Regions from separate parts of the Nonomuraea sp. NPDC049714 genome, predicted to be linked through region 1. Evidence: riboswitches for the same ligand, from Rfam matches in the RefSeq annotation. Region 1 holds a riboswitch; the other holds the start of a gene.

Region 1 (10,363 bases):
CGGCCAAGGACGGCAAAGCCCTCAACTCATGTACGTGATGACGGCTTGCTATCGCGTACATGAGCGATCATGGCGGCGCGGCGACCAGGAGAACCCTTCGCCGGGCGGGTGCGCGACTCCAGCACGTTATCCGGTACAGCGCTCATCACCGGGCGGCCGACATGAGCGCGGCGCCGAAGGTCGCCGCTCTGCGCGGCGGGCACCTCAACGGTCGGCGGGAGGAGTTCGGCGCAGCAGGTAGGTGTCCATGATCCACCCTTTGCGGGCGCGCGCTTCGGCGCGGAGCTCGCGGATGCGGTCGCCGACCTCGGCGATGTCCCCGGAAACCAGGATCTCGTCAGGGGTGCCCAGGTAGGCGCCCCAGTAGATGTGGAAGTCGTCCAGGCCGGCGAAGGAGCAGTGGGCGTCCAGCATGACGACCACGTCGTCGGCGGTGGCACCCTCCTCGGCCAGGCGGCGGCCCGTGGTGAGGTGGACGGGCCGTCCGACCTGGGTGAGGCTGGTGCGGTGGCGGGCGGTCAGGGCGGCCACGCTGCTGACGCCGGGGATCACCTCGTACTCGAACGTGACGTTGCCGCGCTGAAGGATCTCTTCGACGATGGCCAGCGTGCTGTCGTACACACCGGGGTCTCCCCAGACCAGGAACGCTCCTGTCTCGCCGTCGGCCAGTTCCTCGCTGATGAGCGCTTCGCAGGCCAGCGCCCGGCGCGTGCGCCAGTCCTCGACGGCGGCGGTGTAGGCGGAAGCGCTCCGGTCGCGTTCCGGGTCGCGGGCTTCGGCGATCCGGTACGGCGGGCGGCCGTGTTCAGCGATCAAGTCCTGCCTGAGTTGCACCAGCTCGTCCTTCATCTCGCCCTTGTCGACGAGGAAGAACACGTCCGTGCGGGCGATGGCCTTGACCGCCTGGAGGGTGAGATGGTCGGGATCGCCTGCGCCGATGCCGATGACGAGTAGCCGCTTCACCCGTAAGAGTGTGCCAGAGCGGGAGATATACGATATCGCTCGCAAAACACCCGAGGAGGACCGTGGATCTGGTCGAGCAGGGCGACGGCTTCGCCGCATTCTGGCAGGAGCGGCATCTGTGCACGCTCGCCACCTCGCGTTCCGGCGGGCCGCCGCACGTGGTCCCGGTGGGGGGCACGCTGGATCTGGTGACGGCGACCGCCCGCGTGATCACCTCCGGGTCCTCGTACAAGGCCAGGCTCGTCGCCCGGTCCGGCCCGTCCGGCGTGCTGGTGGCGCTGACCCAGGTGGACGGCCGGCGGTGGTCGACGCTGGAGGGCCGGGCCGTGCTGCGGACCGAGCCGGAGCAGGTGGCCGACGCCGAGCGCCGCTACACCGCGCGCTACAAGCCCCCGCGTCCGAACCCGTCCAGACCGGTCATGGAGATCCAGGTGACGAACGTGCTGGGCAACGTGTGATCATCGTCGTCGGCATCGGCGCGGACGGCTGGGACGGCCTGCCCGCCGAGTCGTGCCGTGCACTGGAGCAGGCGGAGGTCCTCATGGGCAGCGCCCGGCAGCTCGACCTCGTGCCGGCCTCCGCCGCCGAGCGGGTCGTCTGGCCGTCACCGCTGCTCCCGGCGCTGCTCGCGCTGCTGGAAAGGTACGCCGATCACGACGTATGCGTGCTGGCCAGCGGCGATCCGATGTTCTACGGCATCGGCTCCACCCTGGTGAGCCTGCTGGGTGCCTCGCGGGTCAGGGTGCTGCCGCACCTGTCGTCGCTGTCACTGGCGTGCGCCCGGCTCGGCTGGCCGGTCGAGCAGGTGGAGGTGGTGAGCTTCGTGGGCCGTCGGCCGACTGCGCTGAACGCCGCCCTGCTGCCCGGACGGCGGATCGTCGTGCTGGGCGCGGGACGCGACTCGCCGTCCCTGGTGGCGGGGCTACTGGCCGGGAAAGGGTACGGCCCGAGCCCGATGACAGTGCTGTCGGACCTGGGCGCGGCGTCGGAGTCGGTGCTGCCCGGTACGGCGGCGGGCTGGGCGGCGCCGGCACCCTCGTCCTTGAACGTGATCGCGATCGAGTGTGTGGCCGAGCCGGACGCCGAACCGCTGGCCCGCGTCCCCGGCCTCCCTGACGCGGCGTACGAGCACGACGGGCAGCTCACCAAGCGCGAGGTCCGCGCGGTCAGCCTGTCGCGGCTCGCACCGGTCCCCGGCGAACTGCTGTGGGACGTCGGCGCGGGGGCCGGCAGCATCGCCATCGAGTGGATGCGCAGCCACCCAGCGTGCGCAGCCGTCGCGGTCGAGAGCCGTGGCGATCGGGCTGGGGCGATCCGGCGCAACGCCGATGCCCTCGGAGTGCCGTCGCTGCGGGTGGTGGAAGGCAAGGCGCCCGCTGCCCTGGACGGATTGCCCGCACCGGACGCCGTATTCGTCGGCGGCGGCGCGACCGGGCCCGGACTGCTGGAAAGGTGCTGGTCGGCGCTGCGACCCGGCGGCAGGCTCGTGGTCAACGCCGTCACCCTGGAGTCCGAGGCCGTCGTGGCCGGATGGTACGCCCGGCTGGGCGGCGAGCTGGTGCGCCTGGCCGTACAGCGAGCCTCGCCCGTCGGCTCCTTCACGGGATGGCGGGCCGCGATGCCGGTGACCGTCTGGTCGGTCACCAGGAAGGATCGAGCGTGACCGTCTACTTCATCGGAGCGGGCCCGGGCGCCGCCGACCTGATCACGCTGCGCGGGCTCCGGCGACTGGAGTCGTCGCCGGTCTGCTTGTACGCGGGCTCGCTCGTGCCGCGAGAGCTCCTCGCCTCCTGCCCGGCGGACACGAGGCTGGTGGACACGGCGAACCTGACGCTGGACGAGATCGTCGAGGAGCTGGCCGCCGCCCACGGTCAGGGCCTGGACGTGGCGCGGCTGCACTCGGGCGACCCGTCGGTGTTCAGCGCGGTGGCCGAGCAGATGCGCCGGCTGGACGTGCTCGGTGTGCCGTACGAGGTGGTCCCTGGAGTTCCGGCGTTCGCGGCGGCGGCAGCCGCTCTCGGCAGGGAGCTGACCGTGCCCGGCGTCGGCCAGACGATCATCCTGACCCGCACCTCGGCACGGGCCACGCCGATGCCCGAGGGCGAGGACCTGACGACGCTCGGCGCCAGCGGCGCGACGATGGTGCTGCACCTGGCCGTGCAGCGGATCGACGCGGTGGTGGCCGAGCTGCTGCCCTCGTACGGCCCGGACTGCCCGGTCGCGGTGGTCGCGCGGGCCAGCAGGGACGACGAGGTCATCCTGCGCGGGACACTGGCGGACATCGCCGGTCAGGTCCACGAGGCCGGCATCCGGCGTACGGCGGTGATCGTCGTCGGCCGGGTGCTGTCGGCGACGCAGTTCCCCGACAGCCATCTCTACAGCGCGGAACGGGCGCGACCATGCGCCGGGTCCTGATCCTGGGCGGCACCGCCGAGGCGCGGGCTCTGGCCGCCGAGCTGACCGGCGAGGGCACGCATGTGGTGTCGTCGCTGGCCGGGCGGGTGCGCAACCCGCGGCTGCCGGTGGGCGAGGTGCGGGAGGGCGGGTTCGGCGGGCCGGACGGTCTGGCCGCCTGGCTGGCCACCGAGCGGATCGACGCCGTGGTGGACGCGACGCACCCGTTCGCGGCGCGGATGACGGCCTCCGCGGCCGAGGCTTCGGCGCGGACCGGTGTGCCGCTGCTCCTGCTGCGCAGGCCGGGCTGGCGGGAGAGCCCCGGCGACGCCTGGCAGCGCGTCTCCTCCCTGGAGGAGGCGGCCGACCGGCTGGCCGAGGGAGCCGCGGGGCGGGTGTTCCTCACCACCGGCCGCCGCAGCCTGCCGGTCTTCACCGGGCTGTCCGGGATGTGGCTGCTGGCCAGGTCGGTCGACCCGCCCGACGCGCCCGTCCCGGCCCACGTGCACGTGCTGCTCGATCGCGGCCCGTACACGGTCGAAGGGGAGCGGTCCCTCATCCACGAGCACCGCCTGGACGTGCTGGTCACCAAGGACAGCGGCGGTGAGATGACCAGCGCCAAGCTGGTCGCGGCCCGCGAGCTGGGGCTGCCGGTGATCATGGTGGACCGGCCGGCACCGCCGCCGGGCATCCTGCTGGTGGACACCGTGACCGCGGCGGCGGCCTGGGCTCAGGGGTAGCAGCGGGGCGTGTAGACGACGCCGCGATCCGTGACGCGGGTGGTCGAGGAGCCGACGATCAGCAGGCAGCGCATGTCGACCTGGGCGGGATCGAACTCGCCGAGTGTGGTGACGGTGACACTCTCCTCGGCGCCGCCGACGTTGCGGCCGATCACCACGGGGGTCGTCGCGTCGCGGTGCTCCAGCAGCAGGTCACGGGCCGCTCCGAGCTGCCAGGTACGGCTGCGCGAGGCCGGATTGTAGATCGCCAGCACCAGGTCCGCCCGTGCGGCGGCCGACAGCCGGTCGGCCACCACCTCCCACGGCTTGAGCAGGTCCGACAGCGACATCACACAGTAGTCATGCCCCAGGGGAGCGCCGACCCTGCTGGCCACCGCCTGCGCCGCGGTCAGTCCGGGAACGATCCGTACCGGCACGTCGGGGTAGTCGCCCGCCGCTTCGAGGACGGCGCTGGCCATGGCGAACACGCCGGGATCGCCGGAGGACACCACGGCCACCCGCGCCCCTTCGCGGGCCAGCTCGAACGCGTGCCTGGCCCGCTCGGCCTCGACCCGGTTGTCGGTGCGGTGGCGGCGCTGGCGCGGGTTCGGCGCCACCCGGTCCACGTACGGGCCGTAGCCGACCAGGTCCGTCGCCGCCGCCAGCGCCTCCTGCGCCTCCGGCGTGAGCCACGGCCGCCCGGCCGGGCCGAGGCCGACCACGCTCACTTCACCCCGTCCCTCGGTCACCGCGGGCTGGGGAACGAAGGTCCGCTCGGCCGGGCTGGCCAGCAGAGCCAGCGAGAAGTACGGCACGCCGTCCGCGTCGACGTCCTTGAGCGGCGCGACCCGCTCGGCGCCCATGGTGGCGCGCTCCACGTACCAGGCGTCGTCGAGGCGGCCGGCCTCGGCCAAGGCGTCGCGGACCTTCGTGAAGGTCCGGCCCAGCTTGAGCACCGCGGCCGAGTCGGTGCCCCGCAGCCGCTCGGCCAGCTCCTCGGCGGGCAGCGTGCCGGGCAGGACGGTGAGCACTTCGTCCCGCTCCACCAGCGGCCGGCCCAGCACCGCGGCGGCCGCGCTGACGGACGTCACGCCGGGCACCACCTCCGTCGGGTAACGATGGGCGAGCCGCTTGTGCATGTGCATGTAGGAGCCGTAGAACAGCGGGTCGCCCTCGGACAGGACGACCACGGTGCGGCCCGCGTCCAGGTGAGTGGCCAGCCGTTCGGCGCAGTCGGCGTAGAAGTCGTCGAGCGCGCCCTGGTAGCCGCCGGGGTGGTCGGTCGTCTCCGTGGTCAGCGGGTAGAGCAGGAGCTCCTCGATCTGCCCTTCTTTCATGTACGGCAGCGCGATGGAGCGGGCGATGCTGCGGCCGTGCCGGGCTGCGTGATAGGCGATCACGTCCGCCTCGCCGATCAGCCGGGCGGTCTTGACCGTGACCAGTTCGGGATCCCCCGGGCCGAGGCCGACCCCGTACAGCCGTCCCGTCATCGCACTCACTCCGTCTCGCTCGCGATGGCGTTGACCGCCGCCGCCGTCATCGCACTGCCGCCGCGACGGCCGTGCACCACCAGATAATCCAGATCGCTCTCCGCCAGCGCTCGCTTGGACTCGGCCGCGCCGATGAACCCCACGGGGATGCCGAGCACCGCCGCGGGCCTGCCCGCGCCCTCGGCGACCAGTTCGAGCAGCCGGAACAGGGCGGTGGGCGCGTTGCCGATCGCCACCACCGCGCCGTCGAGGCGGTCGCGCCAGAGTTCGAGGGCGGCGGCGCTGCGGGTGGTGCCGAGTCGTTCGGCCAGGTCGGCGACGCCGGGCTCGCCCAGCGTGCAGAGCACCTCGTTGGCGGCGGGCAGCCTGCGCCGGGTCACGCCGGAGGCGACCATCATGGCGTCGCACAGCACGGGCGCGCCGCGGCGCAGCGCCTGCCTGGCACGGGCGACCACGGCGGGCGACCAGTCCAGGTCGGCGACGAGGTCGGTCATCCCGCAGGCGTGGATCATCCGCACCGCCACCTGCGCGACCTCGGACGGCATGCCGGACAGGTCGGTCTCGGCGCGAATGGTCGCGAAGGATCGCCGGTAGATCTCGGCGCCGTCGCGGATGTAGTCGATCACTGCTGCCTTTCCTGGTAACCGTCTTCGGTGGCGATCATCTGGACGACCTGGCCGCGTGGGAGCCCGCAGCGACGCTCGCAACCGGCCCAGTGCACGGGCGTCCGCGGCGCGGCGTCCAGGCTCTTCACCCAGCGCCGCGCGTCGGCCTGGACGTCTGCCAGCGATTTGGCGCAGCCCGGCCGGCCGGTACAGGCGGTGACACCGGCCCACGGCGACGCCGGGTCGACGACGAGCCCGGCCTCTTCGAGCACGTTCGCGGCGCGATCCGCTCCTGCGGGGGACAGATCCAGCAGTACGGTGCTCCGCCACGGAGTGAGCCGCACCTCGGGCCCGCCGTCGGCGAGCGCCCGAGCCTGGCCGGGCGTCAACCGGCCGAGCGGCACCAGGGCTTCGAGCGCGACGCGGCCATCCCGCTGACCGACGCGCCCAGCCCGCCGCCCGCCACCTGCGCCACCCAGGCCACCGGCGCCGCCGACATCGCCTGCGCCGGCGGAGGCGGCATGATCGATCTCCTCGTTCAAGGCACCGGGATCAGCCTGCTGCACTGTGAAATCGTTCAGACGCTCGGCGATCCGCTCGGGGCCGTTCTCCAACTCGTGGATCCGCCAGGCGGTGCCTGCGCTTTCGCTCAGGGAGGACCGTTCATCGAGGAACGCCTCCGCTGCGGAGATCATGAGCGGGACCGCGGAGTCCAGGGACACGACGAGCCCGCTGTCCGAGCCCGCCAGCAGTAATCGCCCGTAGCCCGAGCTCACGGCCGCGAACGTGACGTCCCCGCCGAGCCCGGCCACATCTCCCGTACCGTCGTCCAGCACGAACAAGAAACGTCCCGGCAGCCCGGCCGGCCGTGGACGCGCGCAAAGCGCCCGGTCGAGGGCGTCCACCATCGGTTGCGTGTCGAGCAACCCCCCAGGGCCCCGCCCGCCCAGAGGCGAGCCGATGATGTTGCGTACCCGCTCGTGGGCGGCGGACGGCAGCAGACCCACGGCTGCGATCCGCTCGGCGAAAGCGGCGGCGGAGTCGGAGCGCAGGCCACGCACCTGCACGTTCGCCCGTGAGGTGAGCTCGATCACCCCCGAGCCGAGCTCGTCCGCGCAGGCCGCGATCTCACGGAGCTGAACGGGGGTGACAGCGCCGCCCGGCAGGCGAACGCGCGCCAACCGGCCGTCGGCGGCCTCGTGCACCTGTAGCGCTCCCGGACAGGCGTCAGGGCGCACCCGTCCGGAAAAGTCGGCTATGGACACGAAGAGGATGGTAACGCCACCTATGGCGATGGCGGCTCCTGCCGTAGGCTCCTGGATAGGCGATGGCAAAGGGAGGAAGCCGGTGCGAAACCGGCGCGGTCCCGCCACTGTGACCGGGGAGCGAACCCCACCACAGGCCACTACCCGGCGACGGGTGGGAAGGCCGGGGTGAGCGCTGATCCGGGAGCCAGGAGACTCCTGCCGTCGCGACACCCGCTACCCGGGGCGAGGACCCCGAGGGAGGATGCGCCGTGCCTGGCGACAGCCGTTCCGTCCTGCTGCTCTCGACCTCCGACACAGATCTGCTGAGTGCCCGGGCCAGCGGCGCGGCCTACCGGTGGGACAACCCCGCCAGGCTGACGGCCGAGGATCTGCCGGACCTGCTCGACGGCGTCGATCTGGTCGTCGTCCGCCTGCTCGGCGGTCGCCGGGCCTGGGAAGAGGGCCTGGACGCGCTGCTGGCGCAGCCGCGCCCCGTCGTGGTGCTCGGCGGCGAGCAGACACCGGACGCCGAGCTGATGGAGCTGTCCACGGTCAGCGGCGGCGTCTGCGCCGAGGCGCACGCCTACCTCGCCCACGGCGGGCCGGCCAACCTGGCCGAGCTGCACGCGTTCCTGTCGGACACCGTCCTGCTGACGGGGCACGGGTTCGCGCCGCCCGTACCCTCGCCCGCCTGGGGACGGCTGGAGCGGGTGGCCGGCTCCCGGAGCGGGCCGGTGGTAGGTGTGCTGTACTACCGCGCGCATCACATGGCCGGCAACACCGCGTTCGTCGAGACGCTCTGCACGGCCATCGAGGCGGCGGGCGGGCAGGCACTACCGGTCTTCTGCTCCTCGCTGCGCACCGCGGAGCCGGAGCTGCTCGACACGCTGGGCGCGGCCGACGCGCTGGTGGTGACCGTGCTCGCGGCGGGCGGCTCCCGACCGGCCACCGCGGGGGCGGGTGGTGACGACGAAGCCTGGGACGTCGGCGCACTCGCCGCGCTGGATGTGCCGATCCTGCAAGGACTCTGCCTGACCACCTCGAAGCAGGCGTGGGAGGAGAACGACGACGGGCTCTCGCCGCTGGACGCGGCCTCGCAGGTGGCGATCCCCGAGTTCGACGGGCGGATCATCACGGTGCCGTTCTCGTTCAAGGAGATCGACGAGCACGGGCTCACCGTCTACGTCGCCGACGCCGAGCGGGCCGCCCGGGTGGCGGGCATCGCGGTCCGGCACGGCCTGCTGCGGCACACCCCGCCCGCCGAACGCCGCCTGGTGGTGATGCTGTCGGCGTACCCCACCAAGCACTCCCGGGTGGGCAACGCGGTCGGGCTGGACACGCCGGCCAGCACCGTGCGGCTGCTGGCCCGGCTCGCCGAGGCGGGCTACGACCTGGGCGACGGCTTCCCTGGAGTGGCCGAGCAGGACGGCGACGCGCTCATCCACGCGCTCATCGCCACCGGCGGCCAGGACCAGGACTGGCTGACCGAGGAGCACCTGGCGGGCAACCCTGTACGCATCTCCGCCGCCTCCTACGAGCGCTGGTACCGGACCCTGCCCGAGAACTTACGGGCCCGGATGGAACAGCACTGGGGGCCGCCGCCGGGCGAGTTGTTCGTGCACGAGGGCGACATCGTGCTGGCCGCGCTGCGCGCCGGGAACCTGGTGGTGATGGTGCAGCCGCCGCGCGGATTCGGCGAGAACCCGATCGCCATCTACCACGACCCCGACCTGCCGCCGAGCCACCACTACCTGGCCGCCTACCGCTGGCTTTCGGCCGAGTTCGCCGCGCACGCGATGGTGCACGTGGGCAAACACGGCAACCTGGAGTGGCTGCCGGGCAAGTCGGCGGGAATGTCGGCCGCCTGCGGCACCGACGCCGCCATCGGCGATCTGCCGCTGATCTACCCCTTCCTGGTCAACGACCCGGGCGAGGGCACCCAGGCCAAGCGGCGGGCGCACGCCGTGCTGGTCGACCACATGGTGCCGCCGATGGCCCGCGCCGACACCTACGGTGACATCGCCCGGCTGGAACAGCTCCTCGACGAGCACGCCACCATCGCCGCCATGGACCCGGCCAAACTGCCCGCCATCCGGGCGCAGATCTGGACCCTGATCCAGGCCGCCCGGCTCGACCACGACCTCGGGCTGGCCGACCGGCCGCATGACAGCGAGTTCGACGACTTCATCCTGCACGTGGACGGCTGGTTGTGCGAGGTGAAGGACGCGCAGATCCGCGACGGCCTGCACGTGCTCGGGCAGGCGCCGACCGGCCAGGTACGGGTGGACCTGGTGCTGGCGATGTTGCGGGCCCGGCAGATGTGGTCAGGCCGGGAGACCCTGCCCGGCCTGCGCGAGGCGCTCGGGCTGGCGGAGGACGGCACGGCCGGGCTGAGCCACGTGGACCGAGCCGAGGCCGTCGCCCGCGCCCTGGTCGAGGCGATGGAGGAGCGCGGCTGGGCGCCGGACGCCGCGCCCGAGGTCGCCCGCGCTGTGCTCGAAACGGCCTCCGCCGCTGACATCGCGGGCGGTGTCGAGCCCGTCGGCACGCGGAGCGGCGATCAGCTGGATCTTGTCACCCGCATTCTCGCCTTCGCCGCCACCGAGGTGGTGCCGCGGCTGGCCCGTACCACTGACGAGCTCGACCACCTCCTGCACGCCCTCGACGGCGGCTATGTCCCCGCGGGCCCGAGCGGCTCCCCCATGCGCGGCCTCATCAACGTCCTGCCGACCGGCCGCAACTTCTACTCCGTCGACCCCCGCGCGGTCCCGAGCAGGTTGGCCTGGGAGACCGGTCAGGCGATGGCGGACTCGCTGCTGGAGCGCTATCACGCCGACACGGGGGAGTGGCCGCGCTCGGTGGGTCTGTCCGTCTGGGGCACCAGCGCCATGCGCACCGCGGGCGACGATGTGGCCGAGGTGCTGGCCCTGCTCGGCATCCGCCCC
Region 2 (10,363 bases), on a different contig from region 1:
GTTGATGGAGTCGATCCACCTGAAGCAGAACTCGGCCTTGTCGCGGATGGACGGGATGTGCTCGATGGCGGCGAACGCCTTGACCCGCTCGTCCGGATCGGGCAGGTAGGTGTCCAGCAGTGTGAGGTAGAACTGCACGTGGACGGCCTCCTCGTACAGTTGCCTGCTCAGGTACAGGCGCGCCTCGGGGGCGTTGACGTGCTGGTAGAGGTTGAGCACGAGGTTGTTGGCCACGATGGAGTCGCCGGTGGCGAAGAAGGCGACGAGCCGGTTGATCAGGTGGCGTTCCTGGGGCGTCATCCTGGCCAGGTCGGCGAGGTCGGTGTGCAGGTCGACCTCCTCGACCGTCCAGGTGTTGCGGATCGCGGCCCGGTAGCGCTCGTAGAAGTCCGGGTAGCGCATCGGGCGCAGGGTGAGGTCCATTCCGGGGTCAAGCAGCATGGGGAGTTCTCCGTACAGACAAGGGATCTACTGGCAGGCTTCGCAGGTTTCCGGGTTCTCCAGGGAGCAGACGTCCGGGGCGGCCCGCTGAATGGTGGTCTGCGCGATCCGGGTGGCCGGGCGGGAGCGCAGGTAGTAGGTGGTCTTCAGGCCGCTCTTCCACGCGTAGGCGTACATCGACGACAGCTTGCCGATGGTCGGTTCGGCCATGAAGAGGTTGAGCGACTGCGACTGGTCGATGTACGGCTGCCGTGCCGCCGCCAGGTCGATCAGGGCCTTCTGCGGCAGCTCCCAGGCCGTGCGGTAGAGCGTTTTGAGATCGTCGGGGACGCCGGGCACGTTCTGGACCGAGCCGTCGGCCCGCTTGAGGTCGTCGCGCACCTGCTGGGTCCACTGCCCGCGTGCCTGGAGGTCGGCCACCAGATAGCGGTTGACCTGGAGGAACTCGCCGGAAAGCGTCTCGCGCTTGAAGACGTTGGACACCTGCGGCTCGATGCACTCGTAGCAGCCGGCGATGGAGGCGATCGTGGCCGTCGGCGCGATGGCGAGCATGAGGGAGTTGCGCAGGCCGGAGGCGGCGATCTTGGCGCGCACCGCGTCCCAGCGCGGCGAGGTGGCGGCGTCGTAGTGGTCGGGGTGCAGCACTCCCCCGGCGGCCCGGGTGTCGTCGTAGGACGGGTGCCTGCCGCGCTCGGCGGCCAGGTCGGCGGAGGTGTCGTAGGCGGCCAGCGCGATCTCCTCGGCGATGCGGGTCGACAGCGCGAGCGCCTCGGGCGAGTCGAACGGCAGCCGCAGCGTGAAGAACACATCCGCCAGGCCCATCACGCCCAGCCCGATCGGCCGCCACCGCCGGTTGGCCGCTTCGGCCTCGGGCGTCGGGTAGAACCCGAGGTCGATGGTGGCGTCGAGGAAGCGCACGGCGGTGCGTACGGTCGAGCGCAGCCTGTCCCAGTCGATCCCGTCCCCCTCGCGCAGGTGGGCGGCGAGGTTGATGGAGCCGAGGTTGCACACCGCGGTCTCGGCGTCGCTGGTGACCTCCAGGATCTCGGTGCACAGGTTCGACAGGTGGATGACGTTCTCGGGACGGGCCGTCTGGTTGGAGGTGCGGTTGGCCGCGTCCTTGAACGTCATCCAGCCGTTGCCGGTCTGCGCCAGCGTGCGCATCATGCGGCCGTAGAGGGTCCGGGCGGGGATCTGACGAACGAATCGCCCGTCGGCCTCGTAGGCCCGGTAGGCGCGGGTGAACGCCTCGCCGTACAGGTCGGTGAGGTCGGGCACCTGCTTCGGGTCGAACAGCGACCAGGGCTCGTCCGCCTCCACCCGGCGCATGAACTCGTCCGGCACCCAGTTGGCCAGGTTGAGGTTGTGGGTGCGGCGGGCGTCCTCGCCGGTGTTGTCCCGCAGCTCCAGGAACTCCTCGATGTCGGCGTGCCAGGTCTCCAGGTAGACGCAGGCCGCGCCCTTGCGGCGGCCGCCCTGGTTGACCGCGGCCACCGAGGAGTCCAGGGTGCGCAGCCAGGGCACGATGCCGTTGGAGTGCCCGTTGGTGCCCTTGATCAGCGAGCCGCGCGAGCGGACCCGGGTCCAGGAGATGCCGATGCCGCCGGCGTACTTCGACAGTCGGGCCACCTGACCGTACCGGTCATAGATCGCCTCCAGCTCGTCGCGGGGTGAGTCGAGCAGGAAGCAGGAGGAGAGCTGGGGCCGCCGTGAGCCGGAGTTGAACAGCGTCGGCGAGCTCGGCAGGTAGGACAGGGTGGACATCAGGGCGTAGAGCTCGGCGGCCTCGGCGACCGTCGTGGAGAGCCCGCACGCCACCCGCAGGAAGAAGTGCTGCGGCCGCTCCAGCACCGCCCGCGTGTCCGGGTGGCGCAGCAGGTAGCGGTCGTAGACCGTGCGGAGCCCGAAGTACTCGAAGCGCTCGTCGGCTTCCTCGCGGATCAGCGCGTCCAGCTCGGCGGCGTTGGCCGCGACGAACGCCGCGAGCGCGTCCTGGACCAGCCCGGCGGCGTGGGTGGCGGCCACGGATTCGGAGAACGAGCGCACCCCGTGCCGGGCGGCCTCGTCGGCGATCTCCTCGGCGAGCAGCCGGGCGGCCACCCGGGAGTTGGCCGGGTCGGTGATCACCCGGGCGGCGGCTTCCTCGATGGCCAGCCGCCGATCGGCCTCAACGATCTGTGTCACGTGCTCTCTCCTCGCGAGCTCATCCTCGATGAGGGCACGCGAGAGCACTGCGGCTCGCCTCGAACGCCGGCCGCGGACGCCCCCGGACCCTCCCTCGAGGCCCTGGACATTCACATCACCGGCAGGTCTTCGGGCTTGCGGGCGCCTGTCATCCTCCTACTGGCCGTCGCTTCCCAGATCTCTCCAGTGCACGTGACGGCGGTCGTTCCCGCTCACCGCTGCGGGGCAGCCCCGGAATCGCACCGGGTTCCCTTTTGCTCCGCCTCCAGGAGGCGAACCAGCGACGAGCAGGATCCTACATCTAGTGGCAGTTTCCGCAACTGCCCCAGCATCTTGTGCCTCAGCGCGCTCCCAAGAGCCCGAGGTCGCGCATCACTGCCTTGGTCCGCCGCACCTCCGAGGCCAGCCACTGCACGAACTCCTCGCCCGCCAGCGGGATCGGCGCCCATCCTCCGGTACGGCAGGCCCGCCGCCAGGCCGCGGACCCCGTCACCTCCTCGCACATGCCGACGGCCGAGGCGCGGGCCTCGTCCTGCATGGCGGCCGGCCCGACGACGGCGCACCAGTTGGCGAAGTCGACGCGCACGCCGCTCTCCAGCAGGCTCGGCGCGTCCAGCCCGGGGAAGCGCTTGGCGCACGACACGGCGAGCACTCGTACCCGCTCCTGATCGATGTGGGGGCGCCAGTCGGCGAGCGTGCCGACGACCGCCTCGGCCCGGCCCGCGAACAGCGCGGTGGCGGCCTCCGCGCTGCTCTGGTAGCCGGTGTAGTCGACCTGCCGGATGTCGGCGCCGACCCCCTTGGCGATCAGCCCGAACAGCAGGTGGTCGGGCTCCCCCAGGGGGCCGCCGGCCAGGGGCGTCCGGCCGGTGTGGGCGAGCAGGTGCGCGCCGAAGTCGGCGAAGGTCCTGAAGCGGGAGTCGGCGGGCACGAGCACGACCTCGACCTCGCCCGCCAGCCGGGCCAGCGGCGTCGCGGTCTCGGCCAGCGTCAGCCCGTCGTTGAGCTCGGCCGCGGCGAGCGCCGGCAGCCCGGTGACGGTGAGCCGGACGGCCTGTCCCGGCCCGGCCACCGGGAACCCGGCCTCGCGCACCGCCGCGACGAACGCCCGCGTCACCGGCCGCCACCGCGCTCCCCCCGCGACGATCGTGTACGGCCGCCCGCCGTTCGCTCCCGGGACGTGGCGCTGGGTGCCGCAGCCGGCCAGGCAGGCGGCCGCCCCCAGTCCGCCTGCGAGAAACCGTCTTCGCCGCATGACGCACCCCCCGAGTCCCCTACTTCACGTTATTGTCACATAACGCAGAGTTACACATCGGGGTCCTGCGGTTTCCGGGCCAGACCCGCCAGCACGTACGAGGGCAGCAGCGGGCCGCCCACCAGCCGGGGCCGGTCAGGACGCCAGTCGGCCGCCTGCACCAGACCCGGAGGCACCAGCTCGAAGTCGCCGAAGAAGGCACGGATCTCCTCCGGGCTGCGGTCGGTGGACGCCTCGCCCTCCTGCCGGCTGCTGGAGGTGGCGTGCGTGAGCGCCAGATAGCTGCCCGGCGCCACCGCCTCGCGCAGGCGGGCCACCAGGCCATCGGGATCGCGGCCCGCTGGGAAGGAGTGCAGCATCGACACCATCAGGACCGCGACCGGCTCGTTCAGGTCGAGAAGGCCGCTGGCTCCCGCCAGAATCCGGTCGAGGTCGAGCAGGTCGGCCTCCACGAAGACCGCCCTGTCCTCCCCCCGCAGCAGCGCACGCGCGTGCGCCGCCACGATCGGGTCCTGGTCGACGTAGACGACCACGGCGTGCGGTGCCACCTCGTGCACGTTGCCCTGCGTGGGCAGGCCGCTGCCGAGGTCGAGGAACTGCTCCACGCCTTCCTGCGCGACGTAACGGACCGCCCGCTGGAGGAAGCCGCGGCTGGCGCGGGCCAGCGGCAGCGCCTCCGGGATCAGATCCGTCAGCCTGTCAATGGCCTCACGATCGACCGCGTAGTTGTCCTTGCCGCCGAGGAGGTAGTCGTACATCCGGGCGACATTGGGGGTGTGGGGGTCGGACTGGGACACCTTTCTGACACTATGGGCTCAGTGTCAAGGGGGACACAGGGGCGAATCCGACTATGACCCATCCGAACGGTAAGCCTTGTCTTACCGCCTATTCGACGGTCACGCTCTTGGCCAGGTTGCGCGGCTTGTCCACGTCACGGCCGAGCGCGACGGCGGCGTGGTAGGCCAGCAGCTGAAGCGGGATGGTCAGCAGGATCGGGTCCAGCTCGATCTCGTTCTTCGGCACCACGATGGCGTCGTCGGCCAGCTTGGCGTCGGGCTCACGGTGGCCGATCATCAGGACGTTGCCGCCCCGGGCGCGGATCTCGCCGAGCGTGGTGAGGTTCTTGTCGAGCAGCTCGTCGTCGGGGACGATCGCCACCGTCGGGATCTCGGGGCCGATGAGCGCGAGCGGGCCGTGCTTGAGCTCGCTGGCCGGGTAGGCCTCGGCGTGCACGTAGGAGATCTCCTTGAGCTTCTGCGCGCCCTCGCGGGCCACCGGATAGCCGCGCACCCGGCCCACGAACATCATGCTGGCATGGCCGGCGTACTTCTGCGCCAGCTGGGCGATCTTGTCGCTCTGCGTGAGGATCTCCCCGATCTGGTCGGGCAGCCTGCGCAGGCCCTCGCAGATGCGCCGGCCGTCGGCGGGCGACAGGTCGCGCACCCGGCCCAGGTGCAGCGCCAGCAGCGCGAACGCCACCGCGGTCGAGGTGAACGCCTTGGTGGAGGCCACCGACACCTCCGGCCCCGCGTGCAGGTAGACGCCGCCGTCGACCTCGCGGGCGATGGCGCTGCCGACGGCGTTGACGATGCCGATGACCCGGCCGCCCTTGCGCTTGAGCTCCTGCACGGCGGCCAGGGTGTCGTAGGTCTCGCCGGACTGGCTGATCGCCACGTAGAGGGTGTCCTGGTCGACGACGGGGTTGCGGTAGCGGAACTCGCTGGCCGGCTCGGCGTCGGCCGGGATGCGGGCCAGCTCCTCGATGAGCTGCGCGCCGATCTGGCCGGCGTAGTAGGCCGAGCCGCAGCCGATGACCTTCACCCGGCGGAAGGAGCGGGTCTCGCGCGCGTCCATGTTCAGCCCGCCCAGGTGGGCGATGTTGAAACGCTCGTCGAGCCGGCCGCTCAGGGTGCGGGTGACCGTGTCGGGCTGCTCGGAGATCTCCTTGAGCAGGTAGTGCTCGTAGCCGCCGGTGTCGTAGTGGCCGGCGTCCCAGTCGACGGTCAGCGGCTCCTTGGCGGTCTCGCGGGCGTCGCTGGCGAAGGTGTGGAAGCCGTCGGCGCGCAGCACGGCCAGCTCGCCGTCCTCCAGGTGCACCACCTGGCGGGTGTAGCGGACCAGCGCGGCCACGTCCGAGGCGGCGAACATCTCCTTCTCGCCGATGCCGATCACGATCGGGCTGCCGTTGCGCGCCACGACGACCTCACCCGGCCGCTCGGCGTCGATCACCGCGATGCCGTACGTCCCCACCACGCTCTTGAGGGACTTGCGGACGGCCTCCTCCAGCGAGTCGTTCTCGTCGACGGCCCGGGCGACCAGGTGGGCGAGCACCTCGGTGTCGGTCTCGGACACGAACTCCACGCCGTCGGCGCTCAGCTTGGCGCGCAACTCGTCGGCGTTCTCGATGATGCCGTTGTGCACGACAGCGATGCGCTCGTCGGCCGACAGGTGCGGGTGCGCGTTCACGTCACTCGGCACGCCGTGCGTGGCCCAGCGGGTGTGGCCGATGCCGAGCGTCCCCTTGAACCGGGCCGGCACCACCTTGGCCAGGTCGGCGACCCTGCCCTTGACCTTGCGCAGCTTGAGGCCCTTGTTGGAGACCACGACCCCGGCGGAGTCGTAACCGCGGTATTCCAGCCGCTGCAGCCCTTCGAGCAGGATGGGGGCCGCGTCCTTCGGCCCGATATACGCCACGATTCCGCACATCCGAGGTCTCCTATCCGTAGATGATCCGGCGTAGCTGCCGCAGGGAAAGCTCGGGGGCCGCCACCCGGCGGCCCCGTAGCTCCGCGGCGACCCTGGGGAAGATCTCGTCGTTGGTGAGGCCGCGAGCCTGCAGCTCGCCGTGGCGCCGCCGTACGAACTCCTCGGTCGACTCGGAGAAGTACGACAGCACGTCGGCCACCACGCGTGCCGCCTCACCAGGCCCCAGGGGGCTGGTCTTGGTCAGGTGGGCGATGAGGTCTTCGTAGGGATGCCGTGCCGTGGACACAGAGGAGGACATTACGCAGATCGATCGGGACATGCCAAGATCCTGCCCGAAATCGGGCAGGATTTAGCTCTAAGGCACTTCTGACTTCTCCCATGGAGGTTCGGCCGCTTACCCACTCGAACCTGGGTGAAGCCCCACGAGAGGGTGAGGAGTTTGCCGTGAACTCAACTGGTCTCCTGCGTAACATCCGTCCCGTCTGACACACCCCTTTCTGGGAATGGTTACGGGGAGTGTTCATCTCGTGACATTTACATGGGGGTTGTCATGCTGCTCTGGGTCGCGCTCACCGCCACCGCCGGCGCCCTGGCCGTGCCGGGCCAGGCCGCGGGGCGGCAGGGCGACTTCGCCGAGGCGGCCAGGGAGTACGGGGTGCCGCAGAGCGTTCTGCTCGGCGTCTCCTACCTGCAGTCACGCTGGGACGCGCACGCCGGCGAGCCGAGCACGGCGGGCGGCTACGGGCCGATGCACCTCGTGGACCTCACCGCACTCCCCGGCCAGGAGCGCGAGCCGGGAGGCGATCACGCCCACGGGGACGCACGCGGCGACAGCGCCCGTCCGGTGCGCCACTCCCCCTCGGACTCCTCTCAGCCGTCTTCCCCTCCCCATACCGGCGACTCGCAGCGGGAGACTGCGGGACTTCCTGGGGCGGGGAGTCCCCTGGCGGGGAGTCCTTCCGTCTCCGGTGGGGCGTTGTTGAAGGAGGCCGGGCGGTTGACGGGGCTGAGCTCGGCGCGGTTGCGCAGTGATCCGGCCGCGAACATCAGGGGCGGCGCCGCGCTGCTCGCCTCCTTCCAGGAGCGGCCCAGCTCCGACCCGGCCCAGTGGTACGGCGCGATCATCCGGTACGCGGGGTCACGGAGCTTCGCCGACGAGGTGCTCTCGGTGATCCGCGCCGGAGCATCACGCCGTACGGACGACGGCTCCGTGGTGCGGCTGACGGCCGAGCCCGGCCTGCGGTCACCGGCTCCGCTGCGCCGGGCGGCGAGCCCGGCCGAGTGTCCGCCCGCGCTGACCTGTGAGTGGATGCCCGCGGCGTACAAGCGGACCGGCAAGAAGGACTACGGCAACCACGACCGTCTTGATCATTCACGGCAGGTCGACTACATCATCGTCCACGACACAGAAGGGACCTACCGGGGCATCTCGGCGCTGGTGAAGAACCCGAAGTACGTGAGCTGGCACTACACGATCCGCTCCAACGACGGACATGTCGCCCAGCATGTGCTGACCAAGGACATCGCCTGGCATGCGGGCAACTGGGATGTCAACAGCCGCTCGATCGGCATCGAACACGAGGGCTACCTGGCCAAGGGCGGCACCTGGTACACCGAGGCGATGTACCGGGCCTCGGCCAAGCTCGTCCGCCATCTGGCGAACAAGCACGACATCCCCCTCGACCGAGCCCACATCCTCGGCCACGACAACGTTCCCGGCACCACCCCCGACACCCTGCCCGACATGCACGACGACCCGGGCCCCTACTGGGACTGGGCCCACTACTTCGACCTGCTGGGCGAGCCGCTCGGGAGCGCCGGCCGGGACACGTCGTACGACAAGGCCGCACTGCCGAACGACCCCTCGCACGACCCCTCGAACGGCCCCTCGCACGACCAGGACCCGTCGTTCGAGCACACCTGGTGGAGCACTCCCATCGGGGAGACCCTGTGGGACGCGCCGTTCAAGATTTCGTTCGGGCCCGCCTGGCACGAGCCGCCGTCCAGCGAGGCCACGCCGCGGAGGGAGGAGGAGTTCGCCAGGCCCGATCGGGACGCGCCGTACCAGTGGTCCAGGGAGGACGCGCAGCTCGGGGGCGGCGGGTCGGTGCTCATCCGGCCGTCCTACGACGACCACCGGCCTCGCTTCACCGGCTGTACGTCCGCCAAGCCCGCCAAGGCGTGCCCCCCGCACGGCGCTTCGGTGGTGTGGCTGCACACCGAGCCGCGGCACAAGGCCACGCTGATCGACGACATCGGCAAGCTCGTGGGCAAGCCCAGCACGTACAGCGTCTACGACCACAGCGCCCGCGCCTCGACCGGCCAGCGGTACGCGGTCGCCGAGCGGCGCGGTGACTGGACGGCCATCTGGTATCTCGGCCAGAAGGCCTGGTTCCACAACCCGCGGTCACGGCCGACCGCCGTCCCGGCCCGAGGCCCGCTCGTCACCCCGATCAAACCCACAGTCAAGGTGTACGGCCGGGCGTACCCCGAAAAATCCGCCTACCGAGGCACGGGGGTCGCTTTCCAGCGCCATGTCCCGCTTCCCTACACCATCCGCCAGGGCCAGTCCTACACCGTCGGCCACACCCTGACCGGCACCTACCAGTCGGCGACATCGTTCAAGCCGGCCAAGCACGTCATGGTCAAGGGCGACCTGCGTTACCACCAGATCCAGCTCGGCCACCGGGTCATGTTCGTCCGGGCGGAAGACGTACGCATCATCCGTTGATTTTGGCTTCACCGACCTCTCAGTGCACACGGGCACTCCGCGAAGGCGATATGGTTTTCCCGTGACCGGCCAGTGCCGGAAGCACGCGGAAGTGGCTCAGTGGTAGAGCATCACCTTGCCAAGGTGAGGGTCGCGGGTTCGAATCCCGTCTTCCGCTCGGAGTTCAATCTCCTGGTGGAGTGGCCGAGAGGCGAGGCAGCGGCCTGCAAAGCCGTCTACACGGGTTCAAATCCCGTCTCCACCTCGGCGAAGGTCAGCGGAGCCTCCGGGATCCGCTAAAGTAAAGTGCGACGCCATGCGGAAGTGGCTCAGTGGTAGAGCATCACCTTGCCAAGGTGAGGGTCGCGGGTTCGAATCCCGTCTTCCGCTCTGAGTGCACAACTCAATACGGACGATTAGCTCAGCGGGAGAGCGCTTCCCTGACACGGAAGAGGTCACTGGTTCAATCCCAGTATCGTCCACCACACGGCGCATTCCAGAGGCCGTCACGCCATAGTGATCAATGACTGGCTGTGCGAAGCATGGCGAGAAGCTCGACCGGATGCCCGGTCGAGCTTTTTTCGCGCTCTGGCTGATCGGCGCCTGTGCTCAGTCCTTGAGCGCGCCCTCCAGCAGGCTCATGAGGACCCTGCCATACCAGCGGCCCTTTCCGGGTTCGGGTTCGCCGACGGCGGATCGGCGCCTGGCCGGCGTTCGGACAGTGGACACCGCCCTGGTCCTCCGCCGGGCCGGAGTCCTCACCTAGGACGACGATCGTCCAGAAAATGCAAAATACATCCCATTGATTACGCTCTGTGCGTGATCGGCCTTCTGACCGGGTAGCGCGTTGGCATTGGCTCCTCGGAGGAGGAAACCGTGGACATCAACATAGGCCAAGGCATATCGGATGCCTGGCGACAGATTGCGACGTTCGTACCGAAGTTCTTCGCGTTCCTGGTCATACTCGTCATCGGGTGGATCATCGCGAAGGTGCTGATGAAGGTCGTCGACAAGCTCCTTGAGCGGGTCGGCTTCGACCGGCTGGTACAGCGCAGCGGCGTGCACAC

The links. Region 1 has a riboswitch for cobalamin ahead of cobN (cobaltochelatase subunit CobN). Riboswitches for the same ligand answer to the same signal wherever they lie in the genome.
Region 2: linked by a shared signal. The riboswitch ahead of ACIBQX_RS07980 (ribonucleoside-diphosphate reductase subunit alpha) and the one ahead of cobN (cobaltochelatase subunit CobN) in region 1 are both predicted to bind cobalamin.

Annotation. Positions count from the first base shown of each region.
Region 1 is NZ_JBITLM010000016.1:172,631-182,993, forward strand. Features, by position in the region: gene cobF (precorrin-6A synthase (deacetylating)) at 205-963, opposite strand; gene ACIBQX_RS43715 (pyridoxamine 5'-phosphate oxidase family protein) at 1,026-1,421, shown strand; gene cbiE (precorrin-6y C5,15-methyltransferase (decarboxylating) subunit CbiE) at 1,418-2,626, shown strand; gene cobM (precorrin-4 C(11)-methyltransferase) at 2,623-3,378, shown strand; gene ACIBQX_RS43730 (cobalt-precorrin-6A reductase) at 3,363-4,097, shown strand; gene cobJ (precorrin-3B C(17)-methyltransferase) at 4,088-5,566, opposite strand; gene ACIBQX_RS43740 (precorrin-8X methylmutase) at 5,572-6,192, opposite strand; gene cobG (precorrin-3B synthase) at 6,189-7,436, opposite strand; cobalamin riboswitch at 7,452-7,657, shown strand; gene cobN (cobaltochelatase subunit CobN) at 7,688-10,363, shown strand, end outside.
Region 2 is NZ_JBITLM010000002.1:226,840-237,202, forward strand. Features, by position in the region: gene ACIBQX_RS07975 (ribonucleotide-diphosphate reductase subunit beta) at 1-441, opposite strand, end outside; gene ACIBQX_RS07980 (ribonucleoside-diphosphate reductase subunit alpha) at 469-2,625, opposite strand; cobalamin riboswitch at 2,728-2,922, opposite strand; gene ACIBQX_RS07985 (Bug family tripartite tricarboxylate transporter substrate binding protein) at 2,966-3,880, opposite strand; gene ACIBQX_RS07990 (SAM-dependent methyltransferase) at 3,931-4,677, opposite strand; gene glmS (glutamine--fructose-6-phosphate transaminase (isomerizing)) at 4,766-6,574, opposite strand; gene ACIBQX_RS08000 (hypothetical protein) at 6,597-6,884, opposite strand; gene ACIBQX_RS08005 (N-acetylmuramoyl-L-alanine amidase) at 7,137-9,317, shown strand; tRNA gene ACIBQX_RS08010 (tRNA-Gly) at 9,403-9,474, shown strand; tRNA gene ACIBQX_RS08015 (tRNA-Cys) at 9,491-9,561, shown strand; tRNA gene ACIBQX_RS08020 (tRNA-Gly) at 9,615-9,686, shown strand; tRNA gene ACIBQX_RS08025 (tRNA-Val) at 9,707-9,781, shown strand; gene ACIBQX_RS08030 (hypothetical protein) at 10,173-10,363, shown strand, end outside.